DNA from 3 places in the Pseudonocardia sp. NPDC046786 genome. Region 1 is predicted to be linked to each of the others. Evidence: predicted binding sites of a transcription regulator. Region 1 holds the regulator's gene; each other region holds the start of a gene.

Region 1 (4,200 bases):
GACGTCGACCTACTGCTGCCCTACACCGAGGGTGCGCTGGTCGCCCGCCTGCACGACGAGGGCGAGGTCCTCGCCGAGGAGCACACCCCCGAGGGCACCCGGGTCCGGGCCAGGGTCGGGCCGGAGCTGGGCACCGCGGTCCTGCCGTTCGCGGTGGCGGGCGGCCCGGCCGGTACCGACAGCGGGTCCGATCCCGACCTGCCGGCGACGGCGGCGGGGCGCTGACCCGGGCGGTCCGGGCCGGATCGAGGGGCGGGCCGGGCGGTCGCGTCCGGGCGACACGGCGGCGGGCCGCCCTGGGACCGCTGCGGCGGGCCGCCCTGGGACCGCTGTGGTGGGCCGCCGTGGGTCTGCTCCTCGTGACCCTCGGGCCGGCCTGCGCAGTGGCGGCCGCCGGGTCGCCTGCCGTCGGGACGGCCGGCGCGCCCGGAATGCCTGGGGCGCCGCCGCCGGCCGCGCGCCCGGTCGTCCCGCCGCCTGACGCTGACCCGTCGTCCGTGGACGAGCCGCGCCCGGTCTGCACGATCGAGGATCCGCGACTGGCCGAGATCTCCGGGCTCGTCACCGACGGCGCACCGGGGGAACCGCCGCAGCACTATCACACGATCGTCGACGGCGGCGGCACCGCCGAGGTGTTCACCCTCGATCCGGTGGGTTGCACGGTGACGGCGCAACGGGACGCCCCGGTGCGGGTCACCGACGTCGAGGATCTCGGCCGCACACCGGACGGCGGGCTCTGGCTCGCCGACATCGGTGACAACACGGCGCGCCGCGAGTCGGTGCGCCTGGTCGTGCTGCCGGTCGACGGACCGCCCCGCAGCTACGACCTCGTCTACCCGGACGGTCCGCGGGACGCCGAGGCGGTGCTCGTCGCCGACGACGGGACCCCGCTGATCGTGGACAAGACAACCGGGGCGGCAGGGCTGTACCGGCCCGCGGAGCCGCTCACCGAGGATTCGGTGGTGGCGCTGGAACGGGTGGCCGACGTCGTCCTGCCGTACTCGGCGACCACCGGCGGCCCGCTGGGCGCGGTCGGCACGCGGACGATCACCGGCGGCGCCGTCGGACCGATGGCGGCGGACGGCGGGCGGGCCGCGGCCCTGCGCACCTACACCGACGCCTGGCTGTTCCCGCTGCCCGACGGCCCGGTGACCGGGGACGTCCTGGTCGGGGCGCTGGGCGGGGCCCCGCTGCAGGTGCCGCTGCCCGGTGAGCCACAGGGCGAAGCGGTGGCCCTGGACGGCCGCGGGACGCTGCACTCCGCCACCGAGGCGCGGGGCCTGTCCCCGGCCGCGATCCGGTCGGTTGCCGGTGCGGTCGCCGCCGCGACGGCACCGGCCGCACCGGTCGCGGCCCAGCCGGCGGAGGCGCCCGACGTCCCGTCCTTCCCGCCGTGGCTGCCCGCCGCGGCCGGGATGGCGGTCGTCGTCGCGGTGCTGCTCGCCGGAGTCGGGGCGATGGCGCTGCACGGCCGCCGCAGGCGGTGACCGTGCCCCGGCCCGGGGCCGGCACCGTGGCCCGGCCCGGGATCGGCACCGCGCCCCCGCCGGGGGGCGGCACCGTGCCCCGGCCCGGGGGTCGGCTCAGAGCCGGCGCAGCACCGCGACGACCCGGCCCAGGATCGATGCCTCGTCGCCCGGGATCGGCTCGTAGGCGTCGTTGGCCGGCATCAGCCAGATGTGACCGTCCCGGCGCCGGAACGTCTTGACGGTGGCCTCGCCGTCGATCATCGCCGCGACCACCTCGCCCTGTTCCGCGACCGGCTGCTGCCGGACGACGACCCAGTCCCCGTCGGTGATCGCCGCGTCCACCATGGAGTCACCCTTGACGTTCAGCAGGAACAGGGTGCCCTCGCCGACGATCTCGCGGGGGAGCGGGAACACGTCCTGCACGGCCTGCTCGGCCAGGATCGGCCCACCGGCGGCGATGTCGCCGAGCAGCGGCACGAACGCGGGTGCCGGCCGCTCCGAGCGCCCTGCCTCGGTGTCGGCGTCGGTCCCGTCCCCCGCGGCGGTCTGGTCGGGGCTGCGCACGTCGACCGCACGGGTCCGGTTCGGGTCCCGGCGCAGGAAACCCTTGCGCTCCAGGGTCCGCAGCTGGTGGTGCACCGACGACGTGGAGGTCAGCCCCACCGCGTCGCCGATCTCCCGCACGCTCGGCGGGTAGCCGTAGCGGTCGACCCAGTCCCGGATCACCGCCAGGACCTTCCGCTGCCGCGGGGTCAGGCCGCGCGTGTCGGCCGGGGGCTCGGGGAACTCCCGGACGTCGGCGGAACCCCGCCCGGGGGACGCACCGCCTCCGGACTCGTCCGCTGCCATCGCATTCGCCTCCTCGAGGATGTACCGACACGGACACTAGCCGTCTTCGGCCGGTCCGCCAAACATGCGTTCGAAGTTCGTCACCCGCGTGTCGTGGATTTCGTCGGGCACCGGTGGTACAACATCGCACAGGCGTTCGATCGAACATCGATTCGAGCGTCGGGGTGCCCGGGGCGGGCGTCCCGTGCGGGCAGGGAGGCGAGCGGCATGGGTGTGGTGACCGAGGTCCGGCCGTGGGAGGTCGGGCGGCAGGCGCGATCCGTGCCGCCGGCGAGCCCGGGGCGAGCCGAGCTGCCGAGGCGGCCGATACAGCCGACGCGGTCGGCGCGACGGGCGCGGCCGGTGCGGTCGGCGTGGCCGGCGCGAGCGGGGTGGCCGGTCGCCCGGGCGCGGGGTGTGGCGGCACCCGGTGGCGTGCTGCGGCGGGCCGTCCAGGGCCTGGGGATCGGGCTCGGCTCGGCGGTGGCGGTGATCGGGCTGGGTCTGCTCGCGGAGGTCTCGGCAGCGGCGGTGGCGCCGGTGGCGACGCCGCCGTCGGTGGTCGTCCAGAGCGTGCTGCCGGCCGGCCACTGAGCCCGGCCGGAGCGGGCTGAGCGGCGACGATCCGATTCCTGTCGGTGTCCGGTGCTACACAGCTCGCACGCCCGTTCGACCGGCCCCGGGGAAGGGCCGGGCGGGATGGGCAGGACGCGTGGCCGGGTGTGGCCGGCGTCGACGGTGACCGTTCCGCCGCAGCAGGCGGGTGGTCCTCGAGGAGCAGGAGGAGCCATGCGAGAGCTCGACGTGCGTGAGGTGGCACCGCGGCCACGGACCGGTCGGCCGGGCCGGGCGGCGGCCGCGGGTGCGCCGCAGTGGTCCGGCGCTGCCGGGGTGCGCGAGCGGGTGCGTGCCGGGGCCGCCCACGCGGTGCGCTGTGCCGGGGCGCGGCGTCCGGCCCGCGGATCAGCGGCGGCCCGGGCCGCGGCCCGGTGGGACATGCCCGTCCCCGGGTCCGAGGTGCCCGAGCGGGCCTCCGGTCCGGCGTTCGGCGCGCTCCTGAGGGCCTCCGCTCCCGTGTCCGGTGCCCCCGAGCGGGCCTCCGGTGCGGTCGCCGGTGCCTCCGGGTGGGGCTCCGGTGCGGCCGCCCGGACCTCCGGTCCGCGCACATCGCCCGCCGGCCCGGGCGCGGCGTCCGCCGCGGCCCCGGCCGTGGCATCGAGCGTGGCATCGAGCGTGGCGTGCCCTGCTGCGTCCACGGCGTCCCGGGTCGCCGGGTCCGGTGTGGCCCTCACCCGGTACCCCGGGGCGGCTCGGGCCAGGGACGCGACTGCGCGGGTCCGCGCTGTGCGCCCACCGGGGCGCCACTGCGTGGCCCCTGCCCGGCGGCACCGTCCGGTGGTGCGACGTCGCTCACGGGGTGAGCGACTGCTGGTCGGGGCTGCCACGGTGGTCTGCTCGGCCACGGTGGTCGTGGTCCTGGGGCTGCTCGGGGGTGCGGCGGCCGGATGGAACGCCGAGGTCGCCCCGGCACCCGGGCCGGCGGCGACGGCTCCGGCCGCTCCGTGACGCCGGGCGCGCCGTGTGCCCGCCGGGCCGACCGGGGGATCGCGCCGCATGCGATCCGACCGACCGGCGGCCGTGCCGGGCGTCGCCCGCCCGGCCGGAGACCACATCGAGCACGGCCGCCGCACGTGACAGGAGCCCTGCCGCCCGGCGCGTCGGGATGGCGTGTCCCCGACCCGCGACACCGTCCGTCGCGGTCCGCCCGGGGCGCCGGACGGACCCCGGGATCGCGTCACGCGCGCTGATCAGGGCGGATGTGCAGGTTCATGATCCGTGTGCTCCCGCGGCCGCGCGGGGGCCGTGTGCGACCCTCGTTCCCGATCGGGCGAAGCTCGGCGCC
Region 2 (4,200 bases), on a different contig from region 1:
ACCGCGGCGGGCGCGGCGGTCGCGCGCACCGATCAGGCGGAGTCGATGATCAGGACGTTGGCGGGCCGGATCGGCGCGGTCCAGGCCGCGTCGGAGCCCGGGCCGACCTCACTGTCGGTGGTCGCCGAGACCCACGGCGACTGCTGTTTCTCCGCGGCCCGCGGCACCCCGCTCCAGGCCATCCTGCAGGCGGCGGGATTCACCCGTCGATACCGCGGTCGGAACCAGGTGCCGTCGGGCAGCTACGCGTAGTCCCCGGTCGCCGGGCCGCACGGCAGGGGCGTCGCGGGGTGGGCGACACGATCGTCGGCTCTGTCCGCTGGGCAAACCGGCTCGCTGGCTCGAAGCTCTCCTTCGCAGCCGAGTCCAGGATCCGCAGACCGGAGCACCGACCGAACGTTGCTTGACGTGGCACCAGGTGTGTTCGGCCAAGACGTTGGTGTAAGCGCGGACGACTCTGTTGCTCGATCCACGTCCGGGTAACGGAGTCGCCTGGCGGGTACCGCCCTAGTGAGGCGGTCCCGCAGCCGACCGGGCGCGGGGTCCGAACCGAGGGGTGTCTCGGATGGTCGGCGACGACTCCGCCCTGATCGGGCGTCGACTGTGCGAGGCCCGGGTGTGGCGTGGGCTGTTACGAGCCGCCGCCGAGCCACTCGGCCCCACGGTGTCGACAACGTGTCAACTCCGGGGTCGGTCGGGTTCGTAGCGTGCTCGGCCATGCCCCCTGCGCAGCGCCCGGCCGAGCCGCCGATCCACGAGGTCGCCGACGACTACGCGCTCGCGTTCCTGCTCCACCAGCCGGGCCTGCTCGACGCCCTGGTCGCCGAGCACGTGGACGACGGCCGCGGCGACTGCGCGGCGTGCCCCGGGCCGCAGTCCGGCAGGCGCCGCTGGGCCCGTTCCTTGGCCGGCGTGCAGGTGTTCGTGGATCGCGGCGCCGATCCGGTCCAGGGCGCTCACCGGGCGACCAGCGACAGGAAGGCGAGCAGGACCCCCGCGCAGAGCAGGGCGGCGCCGGCTCCGTAGCCGAGGGCGACCAGCAGCCGGGGCGGGCTAGGCAGGTGGCCGGTCGGGGGCCAGGTCTGCGGCGTGGCGCGGTGGCGGCCGGGCCGGGGTCGGTGGGGGAATCGGGCAGGATCGTGCACGGGCCGGACCTACTTCCGGTCAAGGCCCCGGCGTGCTGCTCACAACAGCCGTCGGGGCCGCCCACATGACGTAGGCGGCCCCGAACGCAAACGGTGGTGCGGCTACCAGCCGCGCGCCTTCCACTCCGGCAGCCCCGGACGCTGCTCGCCGATGGTCGAGTCGTCCCCGTGCCCGGGGTAGAACCAGGTGTCGTCGGGCAGCACGTCGAAGACCCGCTCCTCCAGGTCGGCGAGCAGCTGCACGTTGTCCTCCGCCGACCAGGTCTTGCCCGGCCCGCCGGGGAACAGGCTGTCCCCGGTGAACAGGTGCGGCCGGTCGTCGCCGCGGTAGAGCAGCGCGATCGAGCCGGGGGTGTGTCCGCGCAGGTGGATGACCTCCAGCTCGATCTCGCCGAAGGCGATCCGGTCGCCGTGCCCGACCAGCTCGTCCATCGGCGCGGGGAGCTCGGGGGCGTCCTCCGGGTGCGCGATCAGCCGGGGCTCGAACATGCCGGCGATCGCGCCGAGCGCCTGCCAGTGGTCGTGGTGCCGGTGCGTGGTCACCAGGTGCCGCAGGTCGGGGCGCTCGTCGGTGGCGCCGATCAGGTCGGCGATCCGGCTCGGCTCGGCCGCCGCGTCGACCAGCAGCGCCTCGCCCGAGGACTTGCAGACGAGCAGGTAGGCGTTGTTGTCCATCTCGCCGACCGAGATCTTGCTGATGCTGAGCCGGTCCAGGTCGCGGCGGATCGCGGCGCCGCCGGGATCGGTGTGACCGGTGTAGTTCTCCAGGACGTCCACGGCGCGAGGGTAGCGGCCTGCACCGTCCGCCGCGGTGGGGCGAACCCGCCGGTGCCTGCTGCGGCCCGCCCGACGCCGTCCGGGGGCCGTCCCCCGCCCGTCCGGTCGAACATGCGTACGAGTATCGTGCATGGTGTACCGACCGGCGCGTGGCGGCGTGCATCCACCGAGGGACGGCCGCTGCGAGGCCCGCTCGCCGCGTTCCTGTCGGGGGTGCGGCCTAGCATCGGATCCGGAACTGGGACGACCCTCGCCAGCCAGGAGGCGCGCATCGTGAGCGACCACAGCACCGACCGCCCGGACGTCGGCGGCACCCTGTCCCCGGGTGCGTCGCCGGTCCCCGGCGGTCCACGGCTGGTCGTCCGCGGCGCCCGCGAGCACAACCTGCAGGGCGTCGACATCGACCTGCCCCGGGACAGCATGATCGTGTTCACCGGGCTGTCCGGCTCCGGCAAGTCCAGCCTGGCGTTCGACACGATCTTCGCCGAGGGGCAGCGCCGGTACGTCGAGTCGCTCTCGGCCTACGCGCGGCAGTTCCTCGGCCAGATGGACAAGCCCGATGTCGACTTCATCGAGGGGCTCTCGCCCGCGGTGTCGATCGACCAGAAGTCGACCAACCGCAACCCGCGGTCGACCGTCGGCACGATCACCGAGATCCACGACTACCTGCGTCTGCTCTACGCCCGCGCCGGCATCCCGCACTGCCCGCAGTGCGGCGAGCGGATCGAGAAGCAGACCCCGCAGCAGATCGTCGACCAGGTGCTGGAGATGGAGCAGGGCAGCCGGTTCCAGGTGCTCGCGCCGGTCGTGCGGACCCGCAAGGGCGAGTTCGTCGACCTGTTCTCCACCCTGCAGTCGCAGGGCTACTCGCGGGTGCTGGTCGATGGCACGGTGCACCAGCTGTCCGACCCGCCGAAGCTGAAGAAGCAGGAGAAGCACGACATCTCGGTCGTCGTCGACCGGCTCTCGGTCAAGGCGACGGCCAAGCAGCGGCTCACCGACTCGGTCGAGACCGCGCTGCGCCTCGCCGACGGCCTGGTCGTGCTCGACTTCGTCGATCTCCCGGCCGACGACCCGGTCCGCGAGCGGCGCTTCTCCGAGCGGATGGCCTGCCCGAACGGGCACACCATCGCGGTCGACGACCTGGAGCCGCGCACCTTCTCCTTCAACTCGCCCTACGGCGCCTGCCCGGCCTGCACCGGTCTCGGCATCAAGAAGGAGGTCGATCCGGAGCTCGTCGTGCCGGATCCGGACCGCTCCCTGGCGGACGGGGCGATCGCACCCTGGTCGGCCGGGCACAACGCCGAGTACTTCGGCCGGCTGCTGTCCGGGCTGTCGACCGCGATCGGGTTCCGGATGGACACGCCGTGGCGCAAGCTGCCGGCCGCCGCGCAGAAGGCGGTGCTGCAGGGCAGTGAGGACCAGGTGCACGTGCGGTACCGGAACCGGTACGGCCGGGAGCGCTCGTACTACGCCAACTTCGAGGGCGTCATGCCGTTCCTGGAGCGCCGCCTGGAGCAGACCGAGTCGGAGTCGCAGCGCGAGCGCTACGAGGGCTACATGCGCGACATCCCGTGCCCGGCCTGCGGCGGCTCCCGGCTGCGGCCCGAGGTCCTGTCGGTCACGATGCCGCACCGCGACCTGGGGGAGCGGTCCATCGCCCAGGTCTCGAACATGTCGGTCGCCGAGTGCGCCGACTTCCTCAACGGCATGGTTCTCGACGACCGCCAGGCGATGATCGCCGGCGCGGTGCTCAAGGAGATCCAGGCCCGGCTCGGGTTCCTGCTCGACGTCGGTCTGGAGTACCTGTCTCTGGACCGCGCCGCCGGGACGCTCTCCGGCGGGGAGGCGCAGCGGATCCGGCTGGCCACCCAGATCGGGTCCGGCCTGGTCGGGGTGCTCTACGTGCTCGACGAGCCGTCGATCGGGCTGCACCAGCGGGACAACCGCCGGCTGATCGACACCCTGACCCGGCTGCGCGACCTCGGCAACACGCTGATCGTCGTCGAGCACGACGAGGACACCATCCGGGCCTGCGACTGGGCGGTCGACATTGGTCCCGGCGCCGGCGAGCACGGCGGGTACATCGTGCACTCCGGCCCGGTCGCCGATCTCGAGTCGCACGACACCTCGCTTACCGGCGCCTACCTGTCCGGCCGGCGGTCGATCCCGCTGCCGCAGCGGCGCGAGCTCGACCACTCCCGCAAGCTGTCGATCATCGGGGCGCGCGAGCACAACCTGCGCGGGATCGACGTCGACATCCCGCTCGGCGGGCTGG
Region 3 (4,200 bases), on a different contig from region 1:
CGAGCACCTGCGGGCCGAGGTTGGGGAACCGGCCGGAGATCGACGGCGCGGCGTTGACGACCGCGGCGACCCGGGCGGCCACCAGTGCATCGGCGGTGGCGCGGTCGAGATCGACCTGGTCGAGGACGGCGATGTCGCCGGGCCGGAGCCGGCGCAGCAGGGCCTCGGTACGGCGGTCGGTGCGGACCGGGCCGGTCAGGCCCGGCAGCTCCGGTCGCGAACGGTGCAGCAGGCCGGACAGCTTCATGGGTCGCACTGTGGCAGGTGGGACGGCTGTGACGGCGAAGGCACGCCGGGCCGGGACGTCGGTTCCCCCGCCGGGCCGGGCGGTCTCACCCGGTTGCCGGACGCCCCGGTGCGACCACCCCCCGGATCCGAGGCCGGCCCGGCTACCGGACCGGAGCCGTCCCGATGCCACTCACCCCGCTCGCGGGACGCTCCGGCGCCGGGCCCGGCCGGTGGTCGCCGCCGCTCCGGTGCGCCGCGACCGCGCCTCGGCCAGGTCGGCAGGCTCGGCCGCGGTGGACTGCTCCCGGCGATCCGCCTCCCGGTGCGCGGTGGCAGCGGCGAGCAGCTCCTCGGCGTGGGCGCGGCCGGTGTCGGTGTCGTCCATCCCGGCGAGCATCCGGGCCAGCTCCGCGGTGCGCTCCCCCTCCGCGAGCCGCTGCACGCTGGAGCGGGTCACCCCGGCACCGGACGCCTTCTGCACGACGAGATGCCGGTCCGCGTATGCCGCCACCTGCGGCAGGTGCGTCACGACGATCACCTGGTGCCGGGCCGCGAGCCGGGCCAGCCGGCGCCCGATCTCGACCGCCGCCCGGCCGCCGACGCCGGCGTCGACCTCGTCGAACACCATGGTCGGCACCGGATCGGCACCGGCCAGCGCGACCTCGAGCGCCAGCATCACCCGGGACAGCTCGCCGCCGGAGGCACCCTTGTGCAGCGGCTGGGCCGCGGCTCCGGCGTGCGCGACGAGCCGGATCTCGACCTCGTCGACACCGCCGGCACCGGCATGGCACTCGCGGCCGCCGACCACCAGCACCGGGCCGGAGTCGCCCGCCGGGCGCGGCGCGACGCCGACCTGCAGCCGGGCGTCGCGCATCGCGAGCCCGGCGAGCTCGGCGGTGGTGGCCTCCGCCAGCCGGCCGGCCGCCTCGGTGCGGGCCGAGGTCACCGCCGCGGCGTGCCGGGCCAGCTCGGCCGCCAGCTCGTCCCGGCTGGCGGCGAGCCCGGCGAGCGCGTCGTCGGAGGTGTCGAGGCCGTTGAGCCGCTCGCGGGCGGTGTGCGCCCAGTCCAGGACGCCGTCGGTGTCGGCGGCGTACTTGCGGGTGAGCGAGCGCAGCTCCGCCTGCCGGGCCAGCACCTGCTCCAGCCGTTCCGGGTCCGCGTCGAGCTGGTCCAGGTAGCCGGACAGCTCGGCGCCGGTGTCGGCCAGCACCGCCAGCACCTCCGCGAGCCGCGGCCCCAGCTCCCGCAGCACCGGGTCACCGCTGCCCTCGGTGAGCGAGCGGGCCTGCCCGACGAGACCGACCGCACCGGGGAGCTCACCGTCGTCCGGGCCGCACAGCGCCGCCCTGGCGGACTCGGCGGCGGCCCGCAGGTCGTCCGCCTCGGCCATCCGGCGGGCCAGTTCGACGAGCTCGCGGTCCTCCCCCGGCTGCGGATCGACGGCCTCGATCTCGGCCAGGCCGTGCCGCAGCATGTCGGCCTCCTGGGCCAGCCGGCGCGCGTTGCCCCGGCGCTCGGCCAGCTCCGCGACGACGGCGGTCCACTCGGAGCGCACCCGCCGGTACTCGGCCAGCGGGACCGCCACCGGGTCGCCGGCGAACCGGTCGAGCAGCGCCCGCTGGTCCGAGCTGCGGAGCAGGCGCAGCTGGTCGTTCTGGCCGTGCACCGCCAGCTGCGCCTCGGCCAGCCTGCCGAGCACCCCGACCGGGACCGACCGGCCGCCCAGGTGGGCCCGGGACCGGCCGTCGGCGGAGACGGTGCGCGCCGCGATCAGGGTGCCGTCGTCGTCCGGTTCGGCGCCGACCTCCTCGGCCAGCTCGACCGCCCCCGGTGACGCCGCGAAGCGGCCCTCGACGACCGCCCGCTTCGCCCCGGCCGACACCCGCGACGACTCCGCGCGGCCGCCGCCGAGCAGGTTCAGTCCGGTCACGACCATGGTCTTGCCCGCGCCGGTCTCACCGGTCAGCACGGTCAGGCCCGGGTCGAGCTCCAGGGTCGCGTCGTCGATCACTCCGAGGCCCTGGATCCGCATCTCGGCCAACATGGGTGGGACCATACGTTCGAACCCCGACGGAGAACATCGCCGACACGCGCCGTGGGCCGAACAGGTGTTCGTACGGTCGTCCCCGTGCGCCGAGCGGTCGATCAGGTGTTCGATGAGCGCCGTTGCTGGGCGCCGCGCCAGCCCCGTACCGGGAGATCGAACTTGCGGACCAGCCGGTCGGCGAACGGCTGCGCGGCCAGCCGCACCATCCGCACCGGCTCGGCGGCGCGGGTCAGCTCGACCCGGGCGCCCGGCGGCACCGCGATCGTCCGGCGGCCGTCGCAGTCCAGCACCGCGGACGGCCCGTCCGCGGACACCTCGATCGCGACCGCGCTGTCCGGCGCGACCACCATCGGCCGCGCGAAGAGCGCGTGCGCGTTGCTCGGGACGACCAGCATCGCCTGCACCTGCGGCCAGATCAGCGGGCCGCCCGCGGAGAACGCGTAGGCGGTGGATCCGGTCGGTGTGGAGCACAGCACCCCGTCGCAGCCGAACGAGGACACCGGCCGGCCGTCGACCTCCAGCACGACCTCCAGGATCCGGCCCCGGGTGGTCTTCTCGACGACGGCCTCGTTGAGCGCCCAGGTCCGGCCCAGCACGTGCCCGTTGGAGCGGACCACGGCCTGCAGCGTCGTCCGTTCCTCGACCTCGTAGGCCCCGGCGGCGAGCTTGTCGAGGGCCTCGTCGAGGGTGTCCTCCTCGGCCTCGGCGAGGAACCCGACGTGGCCCAGGTTCACCCCGAGCAGCGGCACCCCGGACGGCCGGGCGAGATCGGCGGCGCGCAGCAGCGTCCCGTCGCCGCCGAGGACGAGGACCGCCTCCGCGCCGGCCGCGCAGTCCGGCCCGGCCGCGACCTGGACGGGTGCGAGATCGGCCGGCAGATCGGGATCGGCGCCGATCTCGGCCCACTCGTCGGCCAGCACCCGGGTGCGCAGCCCCAGCGCCCCGAGCTCGGCCATCACCCGCAGTGCCGTCTTGCGGTTCGCCGGACGCCCGGTGTGCAGGACGAGTAGGACCTCCCTCATGCTGGGCCGTCCGCGACGGCGGCGGCCAGCATCGGCTCCAGCTCGGGGCCGGGACCGGGTTCGCCGCCGTCGGGGCGCCGCAGGTGCAGGAAGTACTCGACGTTGCCGGACGGGCCGGGCAGCGGGCTGGCCACGGCGCCGAGCACCTGCAGCCCGAGCCCGCCGGCCGCGGTGGCGACGCCGTGCAGCGCCTCGGTGCGCAGTCGCGGGTCGCGGACCACACCGCCGGAGCCGAGCCGCTGCTTGCCGACCTCGAACTGCGGCTTGACCATCGGAAGCAGGTCCCCGCCGGGAGCGGTGCAGGCGGTGAGCGCGGGCAGCACCGTGCGCAGCGAGATGAAGGACAGATCGGCGACGGTCAGGTCGACCGGCCCGCCGATCTGCTCCGGTTCCAGTGCGCGGACGTTCGTGCGGTCGTGCACCCGGACCCGCTCGTCGGACTGCAGTCGCCAGACGAGCTGGCCGTAGCCGACGTCGACGGCGACGATCTCGCGGGCGCCGCGGTCGAGCAGCACGTCGGTGAAGCCGCCGGTGGAGGCGCCTGCATCCAGGCAGCGCCGCCCCGCGGGCTCGACGGCCGGGAACGCCGCCAGCGCCCCGAGCAGCTTCCGGGCACCGCGCGAGGCCCACTCCGGGCCCTCGTCCGGCCGGACGACGACGGGTGCGTCCCGTTCGACGACCGTCGCGGGCTTCGCGGCGGGCATGCCGTTCACGGTGACCCGGCCTGCCGCGATGAGCTCGGCGGCCTGGCCGCGGGACCGGGCGAGCTTGCGCCGGACGAGCTCGGCGTCCAGCCGTGTGCGGGTGGGCGGCACACTCAGTCCCGTTCCGGCCCGGCGCCCAGGGCGCGGCCGAGCGCGGCGTGCACCCGCTCGAACGCGGCCGGGTGCTCGGAGACCGGCC

What was found. Region 1 encodes LexA, which represses DNA repair genes until DNA is damaged. Its sites were predicted from a motif close to CGAACACGTGTTCG; they were not measured.
Region 2: uvrA (excinuclease ABC subunit UvrA) is a predicted target of LexA. The motif match lies at 2,029-2,042, and genes of this name have one in related genera.
Region 3: recN (DNA repair protein RecN) is a predicted target of LexA. The motif match lies at 2,330-2,343, and genes of this name have one in related genera.

Annotation. Positions count from the first base shown of each region.
Region 1 is NZ_JBEYYF010000004.1:277,448-281,647, forward strand. It holds gene hflX (GTPase HflX) at 1-225, shown strand, start outside; gene ABZ881_RS07010 (hypothetical protein) at 498-1,487, shown strand; gene lexA (transcriptional repressor LexA) at 1,584-2,318, opposite strand; gene ABZ881_RS07020 (hypothetical protein) at 2,715-2,891, shown strand; gene ABZ881_RS07025 (hypothetical protein) at 3,696-3,863, shown strand.
Region 2 is NZ_JBEYYF010000007.1:101,071-105,270, reverse strand. It holds gene ABZ881_RS11085 (ABC transporter substrate-binding protein) at 1-252, shown strand, start outside; gene ABZ881_RS11080 (hypothetical protein) at 718-1,026, shown strand; gene ABZ881_RS11075 (MBL fold metallo-hydrolase) at 1,248-1,922, opposite strand; gene uvrA (excinuclease ABC subunit UvrA) at 2,238-4,200, shown strand, end outside.
Region 3 is NZ_JBEYYF010000036.1:4,365-8,564, reverse strand. It holds gene steA (putative cytokinetic ring protein SteA) at 1-247, opposite strand, end outside; gene recN (DNA repair protein RecN) at 419-2,272, opposite strand; gene ABZ881_RS28610 (NAD kinase) at 2,374-3,297, opposite strand; gene ABZ881_RS28605 (TlyA family RNA methyltransferase) at 3,294-4,112, opposite strand; gene ABZ881_RS28600 (hypothetical protein) at 4,115-4,200, opposite strand, start outside.